Regions from separate parts of the [Clostridium] saccharolyticum WM1 genome, predicted to be linked through region 1. Evidence: riboswitches for the same ligand, from Rfam matches in the RefSeq annotation. Region 1 holds a riboswitch; the other holds the start of a gene.
What was found. Region 1 has a riboswitch for glycine ahead of gcvT (glycine cleavage system aminomethyltransferase GcvT). Riboswitches for the same ligand answer to the same signal wherever they lie in the genome.

Region 1 (6,303 bases):
ACGCATTGGAATGTGCAGAAGGAGTAGTTATGGTTAAAATCGATTGCCTGGGTGATATGTGCCCGGTGCCTGTTTTGAGATTAAAAACAGTCATTGATTCCTTAAAAAACGGGGAAGAATGTATGCTGGTTACGGATCATAGCTGTACGATTTCTAATATTGAAGCGTTTTGCAAGGTTCATCATTTAACGTATGATACGGATGAAGTTATGAATGGTGTATGGGAAATCACCATTTCTGCTAACAAATAGTCTCTTTTAGTATTGTTTCAATATATTTGATAAGTTTTGACGATTCATAATTCAGAGGAACGCTGGCTGCATTTTTAATGGAATAATAATCATTATCAAATTCCAGACAGTGGCATTCTATAATGCGAAGCTGCTTATTGTAGATCTCCTTCTTAATTGCCATATAGGGAAGAAACGCAAGCCCGAATCCATTAATGGCGGACAGTTTAATGGATTCTGTGGAATCAAGAGTATATGGGATATGCAGCTGATTGATGCGGATTCCGTTTTTGCTCAGCATTTTATCCAGTACCTGTCTTGTTTTTTGGGTTTTCACCAGCATCAGCAGAGGATAATGAGAAAGATCCTGGCAGTTCAACTGGGAAGGAACCTTCATTTTTTCTCCTGCAACCAGAAAAACACGGTCGGAAAACACCTTTCTTGCAGATAGGTTTTTATCCTTGGGCCTGCCGATGATAATTCCCATATCAGCGAAGCCTTTTGATATTTTTTCTTCTATGATTCTGCTGGACATCATTTCCATGTTCAGCGTATATTCGGGGTATTTGTTTTTTACATGGTAAACAGTACAAGGCAGGGCATAGGAATATACACAGGGAGAGGCAAGAATGTGCAGGGTCTTATTTTGATTTTGTGCATTGGTAATATCGGCCAGCATTCTATCATACGACGATAATATTTCTAAAGCCCGGTTATAGACAATCATCCCAATGTTAGTCGGAATCACACCTTGATAGTTCCGTTCGAAAAGACGTGCACTGAATTCCTGTTCCATAACACGCAGCTGCTGGCTTAATGCAGACTGACTGATGTTCATTTCTTCCGCTGTTTTTGAGATACTGCCGGACTCCACTATTTTAATAAACATTTTCAGGTTATGAATGTTCATGTTAACCCGCCTTTCTGAATTTAACTCCAAAACCAGTTAATAGAGCTGTTAAAATCTTAACAGTTCTTTTTTTGTATTTTTATTATAGCAGATATCAATGGGTGTGGCTAGTGCGATAAAATAATGGGATATAAGTAAATCTTATGACATATCAGATTCTTGATTAACTGATTTTTAATAAGTGTGGTATAATTTAAATTGTGATTTTGTTATAATATTAACAAATACTATTTTAAAGAAAGGGGGATTTACGTGTCAGAGGTTAACACAAGCGTAAGTGGGGAAAGAGTGCGTAAGCCAAGAAAACCCAAGAAAAGCCAGATTCCATATGCAATTTTGGTTACGATCCTGATCATTGCTTTTGGTTTTTATTTGGCAGGAGGGAGCAATAAGCTGCCTGTTTATTGGGGATTCGGTATTGCATTCGGGTACATCCTGCAGCGTTCCAGGTTCTGCTTTACGGCGGCATTCCGCGACCCTTGTATCACCGGAAGCACATCCGTAACAAGGGCCGTATTGGTAGCGGTAGCAGTAGCCAGTGTAGGTTTCTGGGCAATCAAGTATGCCAGTGTCATGGCAAATGCGGAATCCAATTTCAGCATGACCGGCGTGGCGCCCATCGGTTTGCCCTTGGCTGTCGGTGCGGTTATGTTTGGTATCGGAATGGTCATTGCCGGTGGCTGTGCATCAGGAACCCTGATGCGCGTTGGAGAGGGCTTTGCCATGCAGATGCTGTCTTTGGTGTTCTTCATAGCAGGTTCTTTCTGGGGCGCACACGACATGAACTTCTGGAGTAAATTCAATGAAAATGCTCCGAAGATCTTTTTGCCGGACGTGTTTGGCTGGTTTGGCGCAATCGTTGTACAGGGATTGATTATTGTTCTGTTATACATAGCCGCCGTCAAATGGCAGGAAAAGAAAATGGGAAGTGCAGAATAAAATTTATTTTTAAAGGAGATATATCACATGGCTGAATTTACATTAGATTGTCTGGGAGAGGCGTGTCCGGTCCCGCTTATGAAAACGGAAAAGAAGATCAGTGAGTTATCGGTTGGAGACGTATTGATCGTATCCATTGATCATAGCTGTGCAATGAAAAATGTTCCTGAGTGGGCAAGAAAGCAGGGACATAACGTAGAAATCGAAGAAGTGGATGATGGAGAATGGGAAATTGTCATTGAAAAGACGAAGTAGATAACTTCTGTGAAAGCAGGTGAATGATTTTGAAACAATTTTTTATTAAGCTTGGTGATCATCCGATTTACAAGAAGCTGTTAAAAGAACCCTTGACCTATGTGGCAGGAGCCGTTTTACTGGCCGTCTTTCAAATCGCCCACTTTGCAGCCCTGGGAAGCGGCTGGGGTGTCACAAGCGCATTTGCCAACTGGGGCACCTGGAATTACAAAGCTCTTGGCGGTGATGCAAGCGGCTGGGTATACTATGCTTCTGAAAAAATGCAGAAGGAACTCAATACCAGCTTTCTGGCAGACGGGGGTTCCATCCGCAATCTAGGCATTGTATTGGGAGCCTTTGCGGCAACGTTATTTGCATCACAGTTTAAGGTCAAGAAGATCAAGTCGTTGCGGCAGGTCGTTGCGGCTGTTCTTGGCGGCTTGTTAATGGGTTATGGGGCAAGACTTGCCAATGGCTGTAATATAGGAGCGTTATTTACCGCAATTTCTGCTTTTTCCTTATCCGGTTGGGTATTTGGGGCATTTCTGCTGGTAGGTGCTTTTCTGGGAAGCAAATTATTAGCCAAATATTTTATGTGATTTGTAATCATGGGGCGATCATATCTGATTGCCCCTGTCATATAAATGCCCGGTTTTGGAAAAAAGAAAAACGGCTGTGAAAACTGAATAAAAGTATTCAGAAAGGAACAGGTTAAAATGACTAAAAAAACAGAATCATATGATGTGGTGATTATAGGAGGCGGAGCAGCCGGCTTAACTGCAGGAATCTATTGCGGCAGAGCCAAGCTAAAAACCTTAATCATAGAAAAAACCCTGGTAGGAGGGCTTGCCACTTATACCAATGAAATAGAGAACTATCCCGGCTTTCCGGATGGGGCTACAGGTCTTGGACTTATGGATTTATTTCATAAACAGGCCAAAAAATTTGGCGTAGAGTTTAAATTAACGGATGTAAAATCCGTATCCCTGGCAGGGGATATGAAGCAGGTAGAAACGTTCCGTACCATTTACCAGGCAAAGGCCGTGATTATCGGAAGCGGCGGAAAACCCCGTCTGACCGGTGCGAAAAATGAGGACTTATATCTTTATGATAAAGGGATCTCGTTCTGCGCCACCTGTGATGCTGCGGCAAATACAGGGAAAACGGTTATGGTGATCGGAAGCGGTGATGCAGCCATTGAAGAGGGGATATTTTTAACCAAATTTGCAGATAAGGTTATCGTATCTGTTATGCATGAGAATGGCAAAATGGACTGTAATGAGATTGCAAAGGCACAGGCTCTTTCCAATCCTAAAATGGAATTTCTCTGGAATACGGTTGTTGACCGCTTTGAGGGGGACGAAAGGCTGCACACGGTTGTGTTAAAGAATTTAAAGACAGAGGAAAAAATTCCTGTCTCCGTGGACAGTTGTTTCCTGTTTATCGGTTATCTGCCAAATACAGAATTATTCCGTGATATTCTGGACATGAACAGGGGAGGCTATCTCATAACCAATGAACGGATGGAAACAAATATACCTGGAGTATTTGCCGTAGGAGATGTACGGGACAAATACTTAAAACAGGTCGCAACGGCAGTGGGAGATGGAGCTGTTGCCGGCTACGGTGCAGAAAAATATGTATCGGAAAGTGAAATTTTTGAAAAGCAGATAATGAATGAAGGAAGACCCTCCCTCGTGTATCTTTATAATGCAATCGATCCCCAGGCAAGAGAGCTGCTGCCGGTTTTTAAAGAGTATGAACAGGAGCATGGTGACCTAAGGGTATCCTGCATTGATATTTATAAATCAGATGGAATTGCGAAACGCCTTGATGTTGAGAATACCCCCTGTATGGTGTGGATCAAAGAGAGCCGGATCATGGAAAAGTATTATGGTGAAATGACTCGTGACCGCATTCTTGACATTTGCAGGTAAGCAAGATGCAATGGATCTGCATATGATTCCTACGTCCTGGAGCCAGGCCTGGCCCGGGGCGTTTTTTCTAGTATTTTCCGGCGTGTATAGCTCCATACTTTTCAATAGACTCTAAAACGGTGCCGGAAGATTATATTGCAGCGGCAATGACATTTAATCCTTATCTTTAAATATATTATAAGAAGGCAGAACGTAAGAACGCATTGAAAGGAGAGCAGATGGACCGGACCATTTTCCGTTTTGGGAGTAAAAGCCTCCGGCATGGGGACCCAGGGAGTAAAGTATACATAGAAGCCATGACCAGACCAAAAGCAATCACCATTAATAAAACAGAATAAATGGAATCAGGGCTTACTTAGAATGAAAGCTTCCTGAATTGGTCTTTTGTGTAAAAAATCATTGACAGTGCAAAAGTACTCTGATAATATCAATAATAAATAACGGATGATGAATTTGAGAGAGAGCACAAATCTGTGCCGCCGAAGGGGAACGCAGAAACTCTCAGGCAAAAGGATCAGATTCGGACGTAACTCTGGAGAACATTTATGTACCGAAGAAGTCAATCTTTCAGGTAAAAGGACAGAGGCAGGCAGGAATATCCAATAGAGATATTTCTTTCTGCCTTTTTTTGTGCGGATAAACAGGTGACTTCCTATTATCATATAAATTCAAGGAGGATTAATACATGGAACGAAAAACACCGCTTTATGAAATGCATCGGAAGTATCATGGCAAAATGGTCCCTTTTGCCGGATATCTTCTTCCCATTCAGTATGAAGAGGGAATCATAAAGGAGCATATGGCAGTTAGAACTGGAGCAGGGCTGTTTGATGTTTCCCATATGGGAGAAATAATCTGTAAGGGAACTGATGCACTTGAGAATCTGCAGCGGATGCTGACCAATGATTTTACCGGTATGGCAGACGGCCAGGCAAGATACAGCCCTATGTGCAATGAAATGGGCGGGACAGTGGATGACCTGATTGTATATAAGAAAAAGGCTGAGGAGTATTTTATCGTCGTAAATGCTTCCAATAAAGAAAAGGATTACCGGTGGATGCTGGATCATAAATTTGGAGAAGTGGTGTTTGAAGATATTTCCGATGATATCACCCAGATTGCCCTGCAGGGTCCCAAATCCCAGGAAATACTGAGGAAGCTGACCGGGGACATTCCTGAAAAATATTATTATGGTAATTTCAATGGAAGGGTTGCCCAAATCCCGTGTATCGTATCCAGAACCGGTTATACAGGGGAGGACGGTTTTGAGCTTTATTTAGACAATACATATGCTGAGACCATGTGGGAAACGCTTATGGAGGCAGGGAAGGAATACGGACTGATCCCCTGCGGGCTGGGGGCCAGAGATACCTTAAGGCTGGAGGCGGGCATGCCTCTGTATGGACATGAAATGAACGATGAAATCAATCCGGTGGAAACCGGACTGGGATTTGCCGTGAAAATGAAGAAGGAGGATTTTATCGGCAAAAGCCATTTGCCGGATAAGGATTCCCTCTTAAGAAAGCGGGTAGGATTAAAGGTAACAGGACGCGGGATCATACGGGAACAGGAAGAGGTGCTTGTAAACGGAAAAAAGGCAGGCTTTACTACATCCGGAACCCACTGCCCCTATCTGGGGTATCCGGCTGCCATGGCCATTCTGGATAAGGAATATGCAATAGAAGGTACAAAAGTAACGGTAATCGTCCGGGGAAGGGACGTTGAGGCGGAAGTGGTACCTCTTCCATTCTATAAAAAATCAAAATAATCCCATGGGGAATCACCCTGTGGGTTTACCAGGACGCCCTGACAAGCCGGGCGGCCCTGCCCGGAAAACATGGGCAATAAAAGAAAAAGGAGAATAAAGCATGAAGGTATTGGAAAATCTGGTTTACACAAAATCACATGAATGGGTAAGGTTTGAAGATGAAACCACAGCTTTGGTGGGCCTTACGGATTACGCACAGCAGTCATTGGGAGGGCTTGTTTTCGTTAATCTGCCGGAAGAAGGAGATGAGACGACAGCCGGTGAAGTATTTGCTGATGTGGAATC
Region 2 (6,303 bases), 2.0 Mb from region 1:
AATAAACTGATAAAAGATGATGATCTGGAATTCTAAGGAGGAGAATCTATGGCTAAAAAAAGAACGCTTATGGAGCCATTTAACTGGAAAAGAGAGCTTAAGCTATTTCCAGGATATCTGCTCCTGACTATTTGGATATTATTTACGGTTGTACTGCTGGGCTGGGTGGTGGCCGCCAGCTTTTCCACCACAAAGGCCATTTTTTCAGGCCATGTCTTGTCCCAGGGAATCCATTTTGAGAATTATGTAAAGGCATGGACCAATTCCAATGTTTCCTCCATCTTCTTTAACTCCCTGATGTATTCCGTTGTTTCCTGTACCCTTCTGGTCCTGATCTGCGCGCCGGCTGCCTACGTGCTGTCCCGGTTTCACTTTGCAGGCAATAAGATGATCCAGACCAGTCTTGTATCGGCGATGGGAGTGCCTGTGGTCATGATTGTTCTTCCTCTGTTCAGCCTTATCGCCGGAATGAACGTGCTGAACAACTATGTTGCAAATAAAGGGGTACTGATTTTCCTTTATGTGGGGATTAATGTTCCTTATACGACTATTTTTCTCCTCACTTTCTTTGCTAATATTTCCAGGGCTTACGAGGAAGCAGCTGCTATCGACGGCTGTCCTCCCATGAGGGCATTCTGGCTGATCATGTTTCCCATGGCCCAGTCAGGGATCATAACCGTAACTATTTTTAATTTTATAAATATCTGGAACGAGTATTTCATCTCCCTGATCTTTGCCAATTCCGACAGGGTGCGTCCGGTTGCAGTGGGACTGTATTCCATGATTAATTCCATGAAATATACAGGAGACTGGTCAGGCATGTTTGCATCCGTTATCATTGTATTTCTGCCTACCTTTATCCTTTATATCTTTTTGTCGGAAAAGATCATTGCCGGTATTACCGGGGGCGGAGTCAAGGGATAACGTTCATTAAGAGCCAGAGGAGGAGCGGAATGGAACCGCAATTAACATTTTCTGAAATCAGTATGGAGGTCAGCGATTTAGGACCGGATTCCGCATTGCCGGATATTTTGGGAGAACTCAACATACAGAATAAAGTGAAATCAATTCTCAATGAATATGAAGAAATCTATGAAGGCTATGGCCAGCTTCAAAGTGTTTATCCATACCGCCTGCAAAATACGTATAACCGCAAACTGAAACCGGAGAAGGTTCCTGTTGCCGTCCTGGAAAATGAATATTTAAAGGCGACCTTTCTTCCAACCTATGGCGGAAGGCTCTGGAGTTTCATTGATAAGCAGACCGGAACAAACTTATTATATACCAATGATGTCATCCGTCCAAGCAATCTTGCGCTGCGAAATGCATGGTTCAGCGGAGGAGTGGAATGGAATATCGGAATGATCGGCCATCATCCTTTCACTATGTCCCAGGTATTTACCGCGGAACTGAGCCTGGAGGATGGGACCACACCTGTGTTACGGTTCTATGAGTTTGAAAGAATCCGAAAGACAGCATATCAGATTGATTTCTGGCTGGAGAAAGAGAGCAGGTACCTAAACTGCAGAATGCGCATTCATAACCAGAATGAACAGGTTGTTCCCATGTACTGGTGGAGCAATATGGCAGTTCCGGAGTATCCGGGCGGGAGAGTGATTGTCCCTGCTCAGGAGGCTTATACAAATACAAACGGCATCATTGAGAAGGTATCCATACCTTATGTCCGGGAAACCGATGTGACAGCCTATGGGAACATCGAGACTCAGGTAGATTATTTCTTTGATATTCCGGAGAAAGAGTTAAAATTCATTGCAAATGTAAATCAAGAGGGCTATGGACTGGTCCAGATGTCCACAAACCGCCTTCGAGGACGCAAGCTTTTCTGCTGGGGGAAGAATGAGGGGTCTGACCGGTGGCAGGAGTTCCTGACAAAAGAGGCAGGAAGATACGTAGAGATTCAGGCCGGCCTTGGCAAAACCCAATATGGATGTATTCCTATGGCTCCCAATACTGCCTGGGAATGGATTGAGCAGTATGGTCCGGTACGGATATCAAAGGATACTCTGCAGGATTTCTCATCAGCACAGAAAGCGGTTGGTTCTTATATAAGGGAGCTGGCTGAATTTAATACTTTGGAAGAGAAACTTATAAAAACCCGTCAACTGGCAAAAACAGAAGGAACCGTTATCTATAGAGGAAGCGGATATGGTAGACTGGAAAACCGGCTGCGGGAAGAGCGCCATCTTCCTCCTCTTGCTCCCCAACTGGATTTCAGCAGTCCTGATACCAGGCAAAAAGAATGGGAAGACTTTTTACAGTGGGGAAAGCTTTCTTCTCCCGATCCGATGCAGGTACCAGAAGATTATATTCTGGATGATTATCTTTACCAAAGATTAAGTGATTATGTTAGGGAACAAGATTCCCATAATTGGTATGCCTGGCTGCATCTTGGCTTTCATGCCTATTATTCCAGGGATTTTTCAAAAGCAAAGAAAAATTTCCTGAATTCAGATAACTGTTCTGAAAATCCATGGGCCAAACTGGGGTTAGCTGCGGTTTACAGGTTAGAGGAGGATAGGCAGAATGCCGTGTCTTTTGCATTAGAAGGCATGAAACTATGCCGTAACAGCCTGTCTTATGCAAAAGATGTATTTAAACTATTAAATAATTGTGGCGCATACGGTGAGATGAAAGAGTTATACTTGGGTCTTCCGGATCCCATTGTGCGGGAAGGCAGAATAAGGTTATACTATATCATTGCTTTAAAGGAGCTTGAAGAATTTGATCAAGCGTATGAGCTGTTAATGGAGAATGGCGGTCTGATCGTAGAGGATATTCGGGAGGGGGAGGATTCAATAGGAACTTTGTGGCAGGAGATTTACCGGCAACTCTACCCGGAGGGCCAGGAAAAATTACCTCATGTATTTTGCTTTAAATCTTTTAGCTAAATAAATAAAAAGTGCCTCAAAAAATAATGTCCGGCAATACCTGCTTCGTCGCGGTTGCTTTGATATTATTTTTTGAGGCATTTTTTTACTTATCAATAACCGGAATGGGTGTCTCATCCCTTTCATCCAGGTGACTTAGATAATACCTGGTATCCTTGGCTACCACACCTGACAGAAGCAGCACAGCCACCAGGTTGGGGATTGCCATCAGAGCGTTGAGAATGTCTGAAATCGTCCATACCAGATCCAGGGACAGCACAGGGCCTACAACGACGATTGCAACGAAGATGATCTTATAGGGCAGCATACCCTTGACGCCGAATAAGTACTCACAGCACCGTTCCCCGTAATAAGACCAGCCAAGAATGGTGGAATAGGCAAAGGTAATGATGCCGATTACCAAAATCCCCGGCCCAAGGACTGGGATCTGGCTGAAAGCGGCAGTGGTCATCTGACCGCCGTTTTGGATCATATCCATATTGATATCAGGGTTTTTCATTACAGTCGTGACCAGAACCAGACCGGTCATAAGACAGACCACAACCGTATCCCAGAAGGTGCCGGTTGAGGACACCAGGGCCTGGCGCACCGGATTTCGTGTCTGTGCAGCCGATGCCACCAAAGGTGCAGAACCCATACCTGACTCATTGGAAAACAGTCCCCGGGCGATTCCATACTGCATGGCCAGCATGATGCCGCGGCCCACCAGCCCCCCTGCTACCGCACCGGGCTGGAAGGCCAGGGTAATAATTGCCTTTAAGGCAGGAAGGATGAAGTCAGCGTTTATAACAAGAATGATCAGACAGCCGGTCACATAGAAAAACGCCATAAAGGGTACAAGCTTTTCGCACACGGTTGCTATGGACTTGATCCCTCCGATAATGACAACCGCGGTGATCACCCCGAAGACAAGGCCTATTGCAATGCGGGGAATGGGCAGGGGAACGTTGTTTTCAATGATTTCAGCAATGGCGTTGATCTGTGTGCCGCTTCCAATTCCAAAGGAAGCAAACAAAGCAAACAAGGCAAAGAGAATGCCCAGCCACTTCAGACCCAGTGCCCGCTCCAGTACATACATGGCACCGCCCTGCATACGGCCATCCCTTGTCTGCACCCGGTATTTGACTGCAATCAGGGATTCCGCATATTTGGTAGCAATGCCGAATACGCCGGTCAGCCAGCACCAGAGAACTGCCCCGGGGCCGCCTAAAAATACCGCCGTACCGACACCTACTATATTGCCTGTGCCGATGGTGGAGGCAAGCGCAGTAGTCAGGGCCTGAAACTGGCTGACCTCACCTGGTGAATCTGGATCTTTTGTTACAGACAGCTTGATGGCTGTAAAGGTTTTGCGCTGAACAAAGCCTGTGCGCACGGTCATGAACAGGTGGGTGCCAAAAAGCAGTACGATCATGGGCATCCCCCATATTGCCGAGTCCAGTTTGTTAAAAAATTCAACAATTACCTGCATTGATTTTCTACTTCCCTTCCTTCATAATTTTTTGAAAAAAAAGAGTGGGATAGACTCCCACTCACAAAAAAACAGAGATTATGCGATATTCTCCCCCAAAAAGGGAAAAACCGCCTCTGTCCTTTTGCCTGAGAGTTTCGCGCCGAAACGCTTGCCCCTTCGGCCCCTGCATATGCAGATGTCTCCAGAGTGCCATCCGCCCACGGTCTGTGCTGTGCCCATTCCATGGATTTCATATGGCGATCATTTAAAGAATAGCGTCATTATACAATAGTGGCCCGGTTTTTGCAAGAAATTTATTCATCACTGGGATGTAATAGAATTTTCTTGACAGCTGATTTCAAATACGTTAAAATAGATATGCGTTAAACTTACAATTGAATAACAAATGAAAAGTACGTAATATCCCTTATTCAGAGTGATGGAGATACAAAGGATCTGTGAAGTCACGGCAACCCCGACCGGAAATGATGGCGTTTCGCCAGAAGGAGCGGCTGGAAGGTGCCAACCTGAGCGAGAAATCGAGCAATAAGAGGATTTGATACATTGTTGAATCAAGTCCGCGTTGCTGCGGACTTTTCTTTTTGTTATTCCCCCATGTGATATCAAGGAGGAACGCCCTGCAGGCATACCTGTTTTCCGGTAAAACGATGGGCTTTGCCTAATGAGCGTAGCAAGAAGGAGGAAATGACAACATGGAAAAATTATTGTTTACATCCGAGTCCGTTACAGAAGGACATCCGGATAAAATGTGCGACCAGATCTCTGATGCGATTCTGGACGAGATGTTAAAGCAGGATCCCATGAGCCGTGTGGCCTGTGAAACCTGCTGTACGACAGGTCTTGTTATGGTCATGGGAGAAATCACCACCCATGCATACGTAGACATACAGAAGGTGGTACGGGAGACCGTAAGGGAAATTGGTTATGACCGGGCAAAGTACGGGTTTGACTGTGATACCTGCGGCGTTGTGGTAGCCCTGGACGAGCAGTCTGCGGACATTGCCTTAGGCGTTGACCGTGCACTGGAAGCAAAGGAACACAAAATGTCTGAGGAAGAGATCGATGCCATCGGAGCCGGAGACCAGGGAATGATGTTTGGCTTTGCCAGCAACGAGACCGAGGAACTTATGCCATACCCCATCGCTCTTGCCCACAAACTGGCTCTTAAGCTTACAAAGGTCCGCAAGGAGGGAACACTGACCTATCTCCGTCCTGACGGAAAGACCCAGGTAACCGTGGAATACGATGAAAACGGCAAACCTCTCCGCCTGGATGCAGTGGTTTTATCCACTCAGCATGATGAGAACGTGAGCCAGGAGCAGATCCATGCAGACATTAAAAAATATGTATTTGATGAAGTCCTGCCAGGAGAGCTGGTAGATGAGAATACCAGATTCTATATTAATCCTACCGGACGCTTTGTCATCGGCGGACCTCACGGAGACAGCGGTCTGACCGGCCGTAAGATCATCGTTGATACCTATGGCGGCTATGCCCGTCATGGCGGCGGTGCATTTTCCGGCAAGGACTGTACTAAGGTGGACCGTTCCGCTGCTTATGCTGCCCGTTACGTGGCAAAGAACATAGTGGCAGCAGGTCTTGCCGACAAATGTGAGATCCAGCTTTCCTATGCCATCGGCGTGGCTCACCCTACTTCCATTATGGTGGATACCTTTGGAACCGGAAAACTGAGCAATGAGAAGGTTGTGGACATTATCCGCCAGAATTTTGACCTTCGTCCCGCCGGAATCATTAAGATGCTGGATTTACGCCGCCCCATCTACAGACAGACCGCGGCTTATGGGCATTTTGGAAGAAACGATTTAGATTTGCCATGGGAAAAGCTTGATAAGGTTTCTCTTTTAAAGGAATATTTATAATCATAACCATATAAGAAGGATGCCGCAAAAAACAGCTGGT

Region 2: it holds a riboswitch for glycine, as region 1 does, so the genes downstream of both, CLOSA_RS19970 (alanine/glycine:cation symporter family protein) here and gcvT (glycine cleavage system aminomethyltransferase GcvT) in region 1, are expected to answer to the same signal.

Annotation. Positions count from the first base shown of each region.
Region 1 covers NC_014376.1:1,614,780-1,621,082, forward strand. The annotation lists gene CLOSA_RS07695 (sulfurtransferase TusA family protein) at 30-251, shown strand; gene CLOSA_RS07700 (LysR family transcriptional regulator) at 241-1,140, opposite strand; gene CLOSA_RS07705 (YeeE/YedE thiosulfate transporter family protein) at 1,393-2,079, shown strand; gene CLOSA_RS07710 (sulfurtransferase TusA family protein) at 2,107-2,334, shown strand; gene CLOSA_RS07715 (YeeE/YedE thiosulfate transporter family protein) at 2,358-2,912, shown strand; gene CLOSA_RS07720 (FAD-dependent oxidoreductase) at 3,030-4,250, shown strand; glycine riboswitch at 4,695-4,777, shown strand; gene gcvT (glycine cleavage system aminomethyltransferase GcvT) at 4,936-6,018, shown strand; gene gcvH (glycine cleavage system protein GcvH) at 6,119-6,303, shown strand, end outside.
Region 2 covers NC_014376.1:4,315,856-4,322,158, reverse strand. The annotation lists gene CLOSA_RS19985 (carbohydrate ABC transporter permease) at 1-36, shown strand, start outside; gene CLOSA_RS19980 (carbohydrate ABC transporter permease) at 49-924, shown strand; gene CLOSA_RS19975 (DUF5107 domain-containing protein) at 954-2,909, shown strand; gene CLOSA_RS19970 (alanine/glycine:cation symporter family protein) at 2,995-4,380, opposite strand; glycine riboswitch at 4,487-4,578, opposite strand; SAM riboswitch class I at 4,787-4,915, shown strand; gene metK (methionine adenosyltransferase) at 5,076-6,263, shown strand.